One region of the Neobacillus sp. 19 genome, then DNA from elsewhere that is predicted to be linked to it. Evidence: riboswitches for the same ligand, from Rfam matches in the RefSeq annotation. Region 1 holds a riboswitch; the other holds the start of a gene.
What was found. A riboswitch is a leader RNA that binds a small molecule or an ion and turns the genes downstream of it on or off. The one in region 1 is predicted to bind preQ1.
Positions count from the first base shown of each region.

Region 1 (5,689 bases):
AATCCACGAAGGTCACCTTTGTTATTTTCCCACAAATCATTTTCAATGAATCTAGCTTCCTGATTCACCAATGTTTGCAGTTCGTGTTCCTCATTTTTTAAAATCACAACATATAGAACCGAATACACAATGACAATAAAAAGGATTAGAAATAAAATCAGCAATCCACTATAAATTCGAGTTAATCGACCTTGAGTGTTTTTAAACACATCTTTCTCCCTATGGTTGATGAATAAACGAAAGAATGAAAGAAAATTAGTGTTCAAGCTTATAACCTACCCCTCTAATACTTTGAAGTAGATCTTGCTTACCAAAAGCAACTAACTTCTTTCGAATTAATTTCACCGTTGCATCAATGGTTTTAGGAGCAATATCGGCATCATAGCCCCAAATCCGCTCAAGAATAACCTCGCGCGGCAGCACCTGTCCCTTATTTTGCACCAATAAATCCAATAGCTGAAATTCGCGGGGGCTCAGCTGAACACTCTCATTTCCCAAACAAACCATATGGCTTAACCGATTCAAAACTAAATTATCAATCCGGATTTCCTCTTCCAAAATCGGTGCATAATTGCGGCGGGCAAGTGCACGTAAACGGGCCAAAAGTTCATCAATTTCAAACGGCTTCACCAGATAATCATCTGCACCTGAATCCAATCCCTCAATCCGGTCTTGCACGGTATCTTTAGCAGTCAGCATTAAAATCGCACCGGAATAGCCATGTGTTCGCAGGCGACGGCAGACATCCACCCCACTCTCATTCGGCATCATCCAGTCCAGAATTAACACATCATAATGAGAATAATCGGCATAATCGTAGGCGTCTTCACCATCCATCACCCACTCGACCTTGTAACCGGCCTTCTTTTTCAGCATATATATGATTAATTCGCCCAGGCTCTGATCATCTTCTGCTAACAAAATGTTCATCTCTCACGAACCCCTTTAAATTCAAGTTAATTGGGGGTTTTTTAAAAAAATGCTCCCCGTCAACTCGAATCCTACCATTACAATCTTAACGTTAACTTAAGAAATTGTAACAGCAGCTTAAAAACAAAAGAAGCACCAGGTTTATTACTGGGGCTCCCTTTCCTAGCTATCTCTACTTAACTTAGAGTCACTTTTTCATTTTTAAGTTTTTCAATTTCACGATGTAAATCTTCCTCGTTGACATAGTTTTGAAGGACCGCATCATGCTGGAGTAATGGACTTGCAAACTGACTGCCAGCTTGCACTTCCGCCTCCATCATTAATATTTTATCCTCTGCCCGGGCTACTCCTCTCAAGATATTGTCTGTCTGGAAGGAAACCGTTGCCTTCTGAATTTGTTTCATCGACTGCGCCACATTTGCCCGAGAGGCTAAAAGGATTTTCCTCTGCTGTAATTCGCGATAGGTTTCTTGCAGATCAGCCAACTTTTCTCGAAGGGTTTCTGTCTGTCCTTTTATCACATCATATTGCTGCTCGTAGAAACTTAACTGCTTTTCTTGGTTTAACTTTTCTTGTACTGCCAGTTTTGCTATCGAATCATCGCCTTGATCAATAGCAAGCTTAGCCTGACGGGTTCTTTTATCGACTAATTCCTTCGTTTCGAGAATAAGGGCAGCCTGTTTATTCTCAACAAAAATTTGCCGGGATAATGCTCTTTGGGCCTTTGCCATTTCCTGCTCCATTTCACGTGAGTATTCGTTTAACAGTGCAATTGGATCTTCTACTCCATCAAGCAAACTATTGATATCAGCCTTCGCAATTGTTTTTAATCTTTTAAAAATACCCATTTTATAAACTCTCCTTTTTTGTTGTTATATTTTTTTCCCACTGATCTAACATACGTGCATTTTGATTCAAAAACGGTTGGTGTGAACTCATTAACGATGTATCAATAAACTGCTGCATTGAAGCAGCTTTTGCTTTCCTTCTTAGCCATTTCACTACTAAAACCAAAATGACGATTCCGATTACTAGGAACAGCAGGGTTCCAAGCCAATGAAATCCGCTGCCTTGATGGGGACCGTTCATCATATGCTGCGGCGGTCCAAAATCGCCATGCTGCCTCATGCCGCCCGGTCCTCCAGGTCCATGGCCATGCCGTCCTTCGGCAAAGGCGCTGGTACCTCCTACAAAATAGTGGATAACATTAATGAACAACATCATGGTAGTGATAGCAGCACCCCAAAAGATCCCTTTTTTCACTCTAGCATTCATCACTTTATTCCTCCTTTCGTTCTTGATGATTGAAGTGTATAAAAGAACGGTGAAAACTTGGTGAAAGATTAACTAGAGATTAAAAAATTTAATAGAAATAGAAAAAATAAAAGAAGCAGCCGCTAAAACGACTGCTTCGAAACATGCAATTTAGTAATCACTCATTACAGTGGTGTGCTGTTCTTTTGTTTCCTGTTTCCGTATGAAATGGACGAGCCCATAAACTAATGGTGTTGTTAGGATGGCTGCTGCAAACTTAAAGATATACTGAGTTAGAATCAAGCTTCCCAGGATAGCGATTGGCATTGTTCCATAAAAGGCAATCGTGATAAAGATTGTTGTATCAATCAACTGGCTCAGCATTGTGGATGCATTATTGCGAAGCCATAGCTTATTCTGACCATGACGTTTTTTTAATTTATTAAAAACAAATACATCCAAGTTTTGGCTGATTGCATAAGAAATTAAACTCGCTAGAATAACCCGAAAACTTCCATTTAAGATCGTTTCAAATTCCACTTGTTCTTTAAATACAGGTGCGGCCGGGAGATGAATCGTAATTATTATGAAAATTAAAGCAAGGATTTGCATAATCAGTCCCGCCTGAACCGTTCTCCGTCCTTCTTTTTTTCCATACACCTCGACGATTACATCAATGAGAGGATAGGTAAAAATATACACAATGACTGCTGCAGGCAGTATGGCAAAATCCCCGATGCTAAAAAGCTTAACCGCAACGATGTTCGCCAAAATCAACAGCCCTACAAAAATTCCATTTAAATAAAAAATCATTTTCTTCCTGCCTCCCTTAGCGATTATCAACCTTTTCTGGATAAAGGTCATGGTTCATCAACCGGTAGCTGGCCATTTCCTCATACTTCGTTCCAGGCTTCCCGTAGTTACACCATGGGTCAATGGAAATTCCTCCTCTTGGAGTGAACTTACCCCATACCTCAATGTAGCGCGGATCAAGCAATTTAATTAAATCGTTCATGATGATATTAACGCAATCCTCGTGGAAATCGCCGTGATTCCTAAAGCTGAAAAGATACAGTTTCAGAGACTTGCTCTCGACAATTTTTTGATCCGGAACATATGAGATATACATTGTCGCAAAATCCGGCTGCCGGGTCAGCGGGCAAAGGCTCGTAAACTCCGGGCAATTAAACTTTACAAAATAATCACGCTCTGGGTGCAGATTGTCTACTGACTCCAATACCTCGGGTGCATAATCAAATGAATAGGTCGTCCCTTGATTCCCTAATAATGTTAAATCCTTTAATCCTTCTGTAGGCTTGCGGCCAGACATAAAAAAACCCCCTAGTAAGAAAAGCGCAAGCGCCTTGATCAGCCCCGACAAGCACAAGACGAGCCGGCCGAAAGGTTGCTTTTTAACCTTTTGGACGGATTGGCTTGTGACCTCGAGGGGCTAGGCGCTGGAGCTAGACATAAAAATGTGTTCCCACACTTTATCAAGAGAGTTTCAGCCAAAGATCCTATACAAACTTTCGGGATAAAAAACAAAAAAGCCATGTCCGTTATGGACATGGCATAGAGTCATGTATCCATAGTTTTTTATAGAGGGTATCAGCTATGAACCTCTCCCGTTTAAGTACGGGTATTCGTTTCCCTATTATCATAAAGAACTGTTTCTAAAACGTCAAACAAAAATTTACCTCCGGAAACTATTCCAGACAGTTAAACAACGTATTCCTGGTATTTTTCAAAATCATCTTGATTGCATTCCATCGTTAACTTGGTGCCATTGTCTTCGTGGCTCGTTGAAAGTACATTTGCATTCTCATTCAGGTAATTTATGAGGCGGCCTTCATCAAATGGAATCAGCATTTCACAATGGATCGGATGTTTAAAAATCTGCGCACTGATCACATCGACTAATTCCTCTATTCCTATTCCTTGTTTAGCAGAAAGATAAACGCTTCGATCCTTCACCACAGGAAATTCAACATCGGCTATGTCCGACTTATTATAAGCAATAATCGTTGGGATTTGATTGATTCCCATCTCTTTTAACGTATGATTTGTTACATTAATGAGATTTTCAACATACGGACTTGAAAAATCAACCACATGGATGAGCAAATCTGCCGTTGCCGCTTCCTCCAATGTTGAACGAAATGCTTTTACAAGGTGATGCGGAAGCTTATCCACAAAACCAACTGTATCAGAAAGCAAAAACGGCTGGTGATTGGCAAGCTTTATTTTTCTAACGGAAGTATCAAGTGTTGCAAATAACATATCCTTCTCAAACACATGTTTCGTTGGTGATTGATGTGACCTTCGGAGCATGGCATTCATGATTGTTGATTTGCCGGCATTTGTATAGCCTACTAAGGAAATGAGCGGAATGCCGCTTTTTTTCCGTTGGCTGCGCCTCGTTTCCCGCTGCGAGACAAGCGTTTCTAGTTCTTTATTTAAGTCGGCAATCTTTGCTTCAATTTTCCGGCGGTCCAGTTCTAATTTTGTTTCACCGGCACCTCTATTTTTCAAACCAACGCCACCGCCTTGACGCCCCAGGGATTCCCTTGAGCCAATGATTCGCGGCAGCAAATACTTAAGGCGTGCCACTTCCACCTGCTGCTGCGCTTCTCTCGTTTTGGCTCGTTCGGCAAATATATCTAAAATTAACATTGTCCGGTCAATGACTTTTCGATCAAGCCCTTCTTCCAGATTCCGAATTTGCGTTGCCGATAATTCATCGTTACATAAGACTACATCTGCATCAGTCTCTTCCAGGATCCGTTTCGCTTCCTCGATTTTACCAGTACCGATATAATGTGATTTATTGATGCGATTTAAATTTTGCGTAATTTCGGTGACAACTTCGATTTCACAGGCAGCTGCCAGGTTCTCCAATTCCTTCATCGAATAAGAAAAATCAGCTTGATGATTGATATTGACACCAACAATAAGCGCTTTTTGATTTTCTCTCATGAGTAAATTCCTCCTTTTTTAAAAACAGACAAAAAACACAGACGACCTGCCTGTGCAAAGTAAAGGGATGAATGCATCACGAAAGATGCCCAAAAGGGGCCAAAAACTAATCTTGGCTGGGGAGAAAGTAGAAGGTATGGGAAAAAAGCATTTCTCATATCCCGTATTTTATTTTTATAGACAGCAAAAAAGAGGGCCGACTCGCCCCCTTTTTTCACTTACCGTAAAATAAAGGTTTCCTTAAAAAAGGCAGACCAATCCCATTTACTCTGCACAGCCGGCAGAGATTTGAACGTATTCAATTAACGGTTCAAAATTTGGAATCGCAATCTGCAAAAATACACTAGGAAAACCTCCATTTCTCTATAATTACTTAAATCATAACATTACCAGAAATGGAAATCAATGGATTCCTTGCATTCAAGGACTAATTTTTATTTTTCCAGACAATCTGATACAAATCATGCCGTCTGTCGCGTGATTGACGCATCGAGCTGGAATTTCGCGAGCGTCTTAATGAGTATCCCCA
Region 1 covers NZ_JBMPZU010000073.1:19,124-24,812, forward strand. Annotated here, with positions in the region: gene ACO1D1_RS23070 (sensor histidine kinase) at 1-209, opposite strand, end outside; gene ACO1D1_RS23075 (response regulator transcription factor) at 256-930, opposite strand; gene ACO1D1_RS23080 (PspA/IM30 family protein) at 1,107-1,778, opposite strand; gene ACO1D1_RS23085 (hypothetical protein) at 1,780-2,208, opposite strand; gene ACO1D1_RS23090 (queuosine precursor transporter) at 2,356-2,997, opposite strand; gene queF (preQ(1) synthase) at 3,014-3,514, opposite strand; PreQ1 riboswitch class I at 3,767-3,813, opposite strand; gene hflX (GTPase HflX) at 3,904-5,160, opposite strand.

Region 2 (5,689 bases), on a different contig from region 1:
GCACACGTTTTCTTATGAGTCTTTCAAGTTTTGCACCAATAATCCCCGCAATAAAAGCTGGCAAGACGGAACCTTGGTACCCAACGACAGGAATAAAGTCTAGAAAATAAAGCGGCTTCACGTCACCGCCAGCCACCCCCCAGGCATTTGGCAAGGCAGGTGAGACAAGCATTAAGCCTAAGACCAAACCAATGATTGGCGTTCCGCCGAACACTCTAAACGTTGACCAGGCAACAAGGGCTGGCAGGAATATAAAAGCCGTATCTGTTAATACTTGTGTAAAAAGAATAAAGTTTTGCGAAATATCTTCCGGCTTCATCCCAAATAACGCCAAAACTTGTTCCTGCATCACTAAACCGCGAAGTCCCATAAATAATCCCGTTGCAACCAAGACTGGAATAATTGGAACAAATACATCTCCAAATGTACGAATGGCTCTTTGGAACCTTGAGCCGCTTTTGACTGCTTCTTTTTTCTGGTCAGAGGCTGATAAAGTATCAAGGCCAAGGTGGGTAACCTCTTCATAAATTTTATTTACTGTTCCAGTTCCAAAAATGATTTGGTATTGGCCAGAGTTAAAAAAAGCACCCTTCACTTTATTTATGTTTTCAACCTTTACTTGGTTGATTTTTTCTTTATCATTTACCATTATTCGAAGCCGGGTCGCGCAGTGGGCAACCGATTGAATGTTGTCTTTACCCCCGACAGCTTCGATGACTTCTTCTGCTATTATTTTGTTTTCAGACATTTTATTCACCTCAAATAATTTAGTTTGTGTATATGGAATCGATTACACATTAATAAAAAAAATAAGAGCAGTGGCCTTCATATTTTGGAACCAACGAAGAAATATATTCATCTGTTTTTGTGGAATCGATTCCACAAAAGTAAAAAAATAAAGTGTAACCTAGGAAATATCACATGAAATCGATTACACATTTATTATATACTCTCACGTTCAATAAGTCTATGATTTATTGTCTTAATTATTTCATGGGAATGTTCTCCATTAATTTTTTTCAGGATTAATGCAGCTGCTTCACGTCCGGCCTCTTCAATGGAAAAATCAATCGTTGTTAAGGAGGGGCTGATAAACTTGGATAATTCTGAAGCCCCCATGCCTGCAATCGCTAAATCGGCTGGGATTGTTAAACCAGTTTCTTTTGCGTACTGCATCGCACCGATCGCGAGCCTGTCTGTTACAGCTAAAACAGCTGTTGGCAAAATAGTGGAAGTATCCATAATAGACTTCATACATTCGAACCCTGATTCTACATTAAAAACCCCTTTTTGAACCCAATTCTCCTCAACTACTAAGCGATTTTCCTTCATTGCATCTTCATAGCCCTTTTTCCGTAAATACCCTACAGCTCTATCCTTCTCGTCAACTCCGATGAAAGCAATGCGATGATGCCCTTTTTGTATGAAGTAATTCACTAGATCTTTTGTTGCTTGATAATCATCAAAAATGACATTTGCCAGGCCGGTCATATACTGTCCTACCGTGACAAAAGGGATTTTTAATTGAAAAATTTCCTCCAAAAGCGGGGAGTTAACATTCGTTGCTGACAAAATAATTCCATCAGCATGCCGGCTTTTCAATAGCCGTAAATATTCAATTTCCTTATCTGGTTCAAGGTTTGTATTTGTTAAGAGAATTTGATATCCTTCTTTGGCAAGAATTTCATCCATTCCCTTCACAAGTCGGCTAGATGTTTCTGTACTGATTTTAGGCAGGACCACGCCAATGACCTTTGTCTTTTTTGTACGCAGCGATTTTGCATTTTCACTCGGAACATAACCCGTTTCCTCAATTACCTTTAATACTCTTTTTTTTGCTTCTTCACTTACATAACCGGAACTATTCAATACCCTTGAAACGGTTGTCCGGGAAACTTTCGCCCTTTCGGCAATCTCATTAATCGTTACCATGAATAGTTCCTCCTGCATCCCTTACTGGTCTACAATTATTTTACACAAGTGTTGGAAAAATGAAAGGTTTTTTAGCACAGGTTAAAATAGTTTTTCATAACAGAAATACGTCCCATGCCCGGCAGGTTTTGACTTAAAGTTTACTTCCCCCGTCTTTTTGTAACCTCTTTTTTCATAAAAGCCTAATGATCCTTTGTTTCCGGAATAAGCATCGAGCCGTATTCCATCATACCCCTGTTCCTTAGCCATATTTTCGGCAAATTGGAGCATGTCCCCCCCATATCCTTTTCCTTGAACAGATGGATGTGTGCAAAAGGAATGAAGGATCAAATAGGTACCTGCCTTATTCGTCCAGTTGACCTCGTCCCATTCATCAATCTGCCATTCGTTTAGTACCATTGCTCCGAGTATTGTCGTTTCATTATGTAAAATAAACAGTTCCTTTTCGTTAATCGTATGTGCAAAATACTCTTTATTCGGATACTCATCATCCCATTGATAGATTTCCTGTTGCTGCAGTGCCTCTTTACAATCTTGGAAAAGCTGATCAACCCTTATTAAATCTGCCGCGGTTGCCAATGAAATTTGTTCTTCTCCCATATCTCTTTCCCCTTTATATATTATTGCCAGGTGCTACTACCTCTACTTTAATTCGATCCGGATCTTCAAAATAAACAGCATAGTGTGATCCTCCTCCGGCATATGGATGTTTATCCTGATATAGAATTGTTATCCCTTTTTCCCGTAATTGTTCTGTCAGTTGATCGACCTGTTCTATGGATCGTGCATGGAAGGCCAAATGATTTAAACCGACTCTTGACCGATGGTAAGGAATATCGAGAAATCGTTCTTCCGCCTGTACAAATACGATATACGTTTCGCCGCATTTCCAGCTGGTACCCGACTCCCACTTCTGATATGGCTCGTAGCCTAATTCCGTTAAAAACCAGTTCCAAAATTCGCCCGATTTCGTTAAATCAGATACATAGATTTCAAGATGGTGCAGCATACCGGTTTCCCCTTTTCTCACGACCTTCTATCCTGATTGTAACATTTCACCGTTATCAGGTAATCAAAAAAAACCACAAGTGGTAGGGATCACCCAGCTTGTGGCGGAGTTGCATTTATGAAAAGATTTTTTCTATAATCGTTTTTGGCTTTTTCCGTATTTTTTCAATAATGGTTTGAAAACCGTACATCAGAATCGATTTGCCCAAAAATAATATTCCCATCTGATAATGCTTCATTCTGAACAAAGAAACAATCCCCATCTTTCTGAGAATGACCATTCCTGGGTGAACAAACAAATAGTCAATAACCGAGTTTAGTATTAGGAAACGAAAAAAATTTCCAAAGGTAAATTTTAATATCCATATGGAGCCGATGAAAAATGGCCCAACGATAAAAGGAATTTCACCCATAAAGTTTGGAATTAGTTTCTCATAAAATCGCCACCACCCCCGTTTTTTTGCCAACAAACTCTCAACTGTAACCCAGATACACACAAATAGTGCACCCGGATAAAACCGCCGGAACGATTTTTTCCCTAACATGGGTAAGGACAGCCAGGGGACTATGATCAAAGCAATCAAGAACATTTTATTATACTTCATCTATCAGCCATTCCTTTTTTTCTTTTAGTATGCCCAAGAAGAAAAATAATATTAATTTACCTATTATTTTTTGAAAAGTAAGTTAATTTAGCATAAAATGTAATAGATTGTAATGACATTGCGATGGGGGAAATTCTAATGACAACAATTCAAGGTATTGGACAAATTGGAGTGCCTGTGAAGAATATTGAAAGAGCTGTAACATTTTATAAGGAGGTATTGGCGCTTCCACTGCTGTTTCATACTGAAACAATGGCATTTTTTGAATGCAATGGGCTCCGACTTCTTCTGAGTTTGCCGGAGAAGGAACAATTTGCGCATCCAAGTTCGGTGATATATTTTCAGGTCGATGATATTAAAGCCGCTTACCAGGATTTTATTGAAAAAGGGATTTCTTTTATTGGTGAACCGCATGTCGTTGCAAAAATCGGACAAACCGAGACTTGGATGGCGTTTTTCAAAGACCCTGAAGACAATATTCATGCGTTAATGAGTGAAGTACATACTTAAAGATGAAAGGGATACCGTTTTAGAGCGGTATCCTTTATTTTTCCAAAATAGTGTCATTGACTGGTGATTTCTTTTATATTAATATATTAGTTTGCAAGTAATATATTTTAACGTGGTTCGAGAACCTCCCACGTAAAAAAACTAAGGAGAAATGAATATGGAGAAAACAACTAACACATTGGCACAGCCAATTGGAGCCAATTCTGCTGGAACTGTCCGTGCAGGCAAAGTGCAGGGAATTGTCACGGGTGGGATTATTGCTGCATTGTACATTGCAGTTTCGGCCTTGATCCAGCCATTTGGATTTACTCAAGTCCAATTCCGTGTATCGGAGATGTTCAATCACCTCATTGTTTTTAACAAAAAGTACATTTATGGAATCGTTCTTGGTGTATTTTTAACGAATTTGTTCTTTTCACCAATGAAAGCCTATGACCTGATTTTCGGTGTCGGTCAATCAGTGATTGCCTTGTTAATCACGATTGCATGCGCACGTTTTATCAAAGGGTTGTGGGCGAGGATGATTGTCAATACTCTTGTATTCACGTTCACGATGTTCTTGATTGCCCTTGAACTCCACTTGGCGTTTGATCTGCCATTCATGTTCACGTGGCTGACAACAGCAGTTGGTGAATTTGTCGTGATGGCCATTGGTATGCCAGTTATGTACATGATTAATAAACGTGTTCGTTTTGATAAAATGATTTAAAAAGGAAAGCGGAAGGCGCCTGTCTATCGGCGTATGGCCTGGAACTCTCCAACTGAGATAAAGGAAACACGAAGAGCCAGCGGCGCATTCGTGCTTGACTTATCGTAGGACGGAGAGCGAAGGACTCTAGCCGGTGGTGCCTGGAGCTGGACAATAAATAGAAAGAGCTGCTGCTTGTGTTAAATAAAGCAACAGCTCTTTTTGCTTTTCTAGTTCACCATTCTTTTGATTTTTTGAATTTCATCTCCGTTGATACGATTGCGAAAATCTCCGCCAATTCTAACTGCTGAGCCAAAATGGTATTCAGCAGCTTGGAGTTGTCCGTGAATGGATTGGATGTTTTCAGTAGATAAACCTGATCCCGGCATGATGGCTGGATTGTTTGCGGATTTTTTCGATTCCTCTATCATCTTTTTTAATGAATCAAGGCCTTCTTTTGCTGTCGGTTTAGCTCCTGAGGTAAGAATTCGGTCAACATGGTAAGGAGATTGGCAAAGGGATTGATAAGTAACAATAAGATTCGTTTCATCAATCGCGCGATGGAACGTTACCGATAAACCTTTTGCTTCTTCTACCACCATGGCAAGCATGTCAAAATCAATTGATTGCTTCTCAGTTAAGGCACCAAAGACTATTCCCGCGGCACCCAATTGCTTCACCGCTTGAATATCCTGGCGAATCGCTCCCCATTCATCCTTACGGTACATAAACGAAAAGCTATGGGGCCGAACCATGACCATCACAGGAATTTTCACGCTTTGGACAACTGTTTTTATGATTCCGTAACTGGGCGTCAGCCCGCCTTCTGTCATGGCGGAAACTAGTTCAAGACGGTCTGCACCATAGGCTTCCGCCGTTTTGGCATCTTCATCATTTAAGACAATAATTTCTACTTTGCTCATTTTAAAACCTCTCTTACTTAGAA
Region 2 covers NZ_JBMPZU010000019.1:223,403-229,091, reverse strand. Annotated here, with positions in the region: gene ACO1D1_RS05025 (sucrose-specific PTS transporter subunit IIBC) at 1-748, opposite strand, end outside; gene ACO1D1_RS05020 (LacI family DNA-binding transcriptional regulator) at 943-1,932, opposite strand; gene ACO1D1_RS05015 (GNAT family N-acetyltransferase) at 2,014-2,532, opposite strand; gene ACO1D1_RS05010 (VOC family protein) at 2,546-2,941, opposite strand; gene ACO1D1_RS05005 (hypothetical protein) at 3,057-3,353, opposite strand; gene ACO1D1_RS05000 (VOC family protein) at 3,684-4,055, shown strand; PreQ1 riboswitch class I at 4,162-4,206, shown strand; gene ACO1D1_RS04995 (QueT transporter family protein) at 4,213-4,764, shown strand; gene ACO1D1_RS04990 (copper homeostasis protein CutC) at 4,974-5,666, opposite strand; gene ACO1D1_RS04985 (GNAT family N-acetyltransferase) at 5,680-5,689, opposite strand, start outside.
Region 2: another riboswitch for preQ1. It lies ahead of ACO1D1_RS04995 (QueT transporter family protein); the one in region 1 lies ahead of queF (preQ(1) synthase).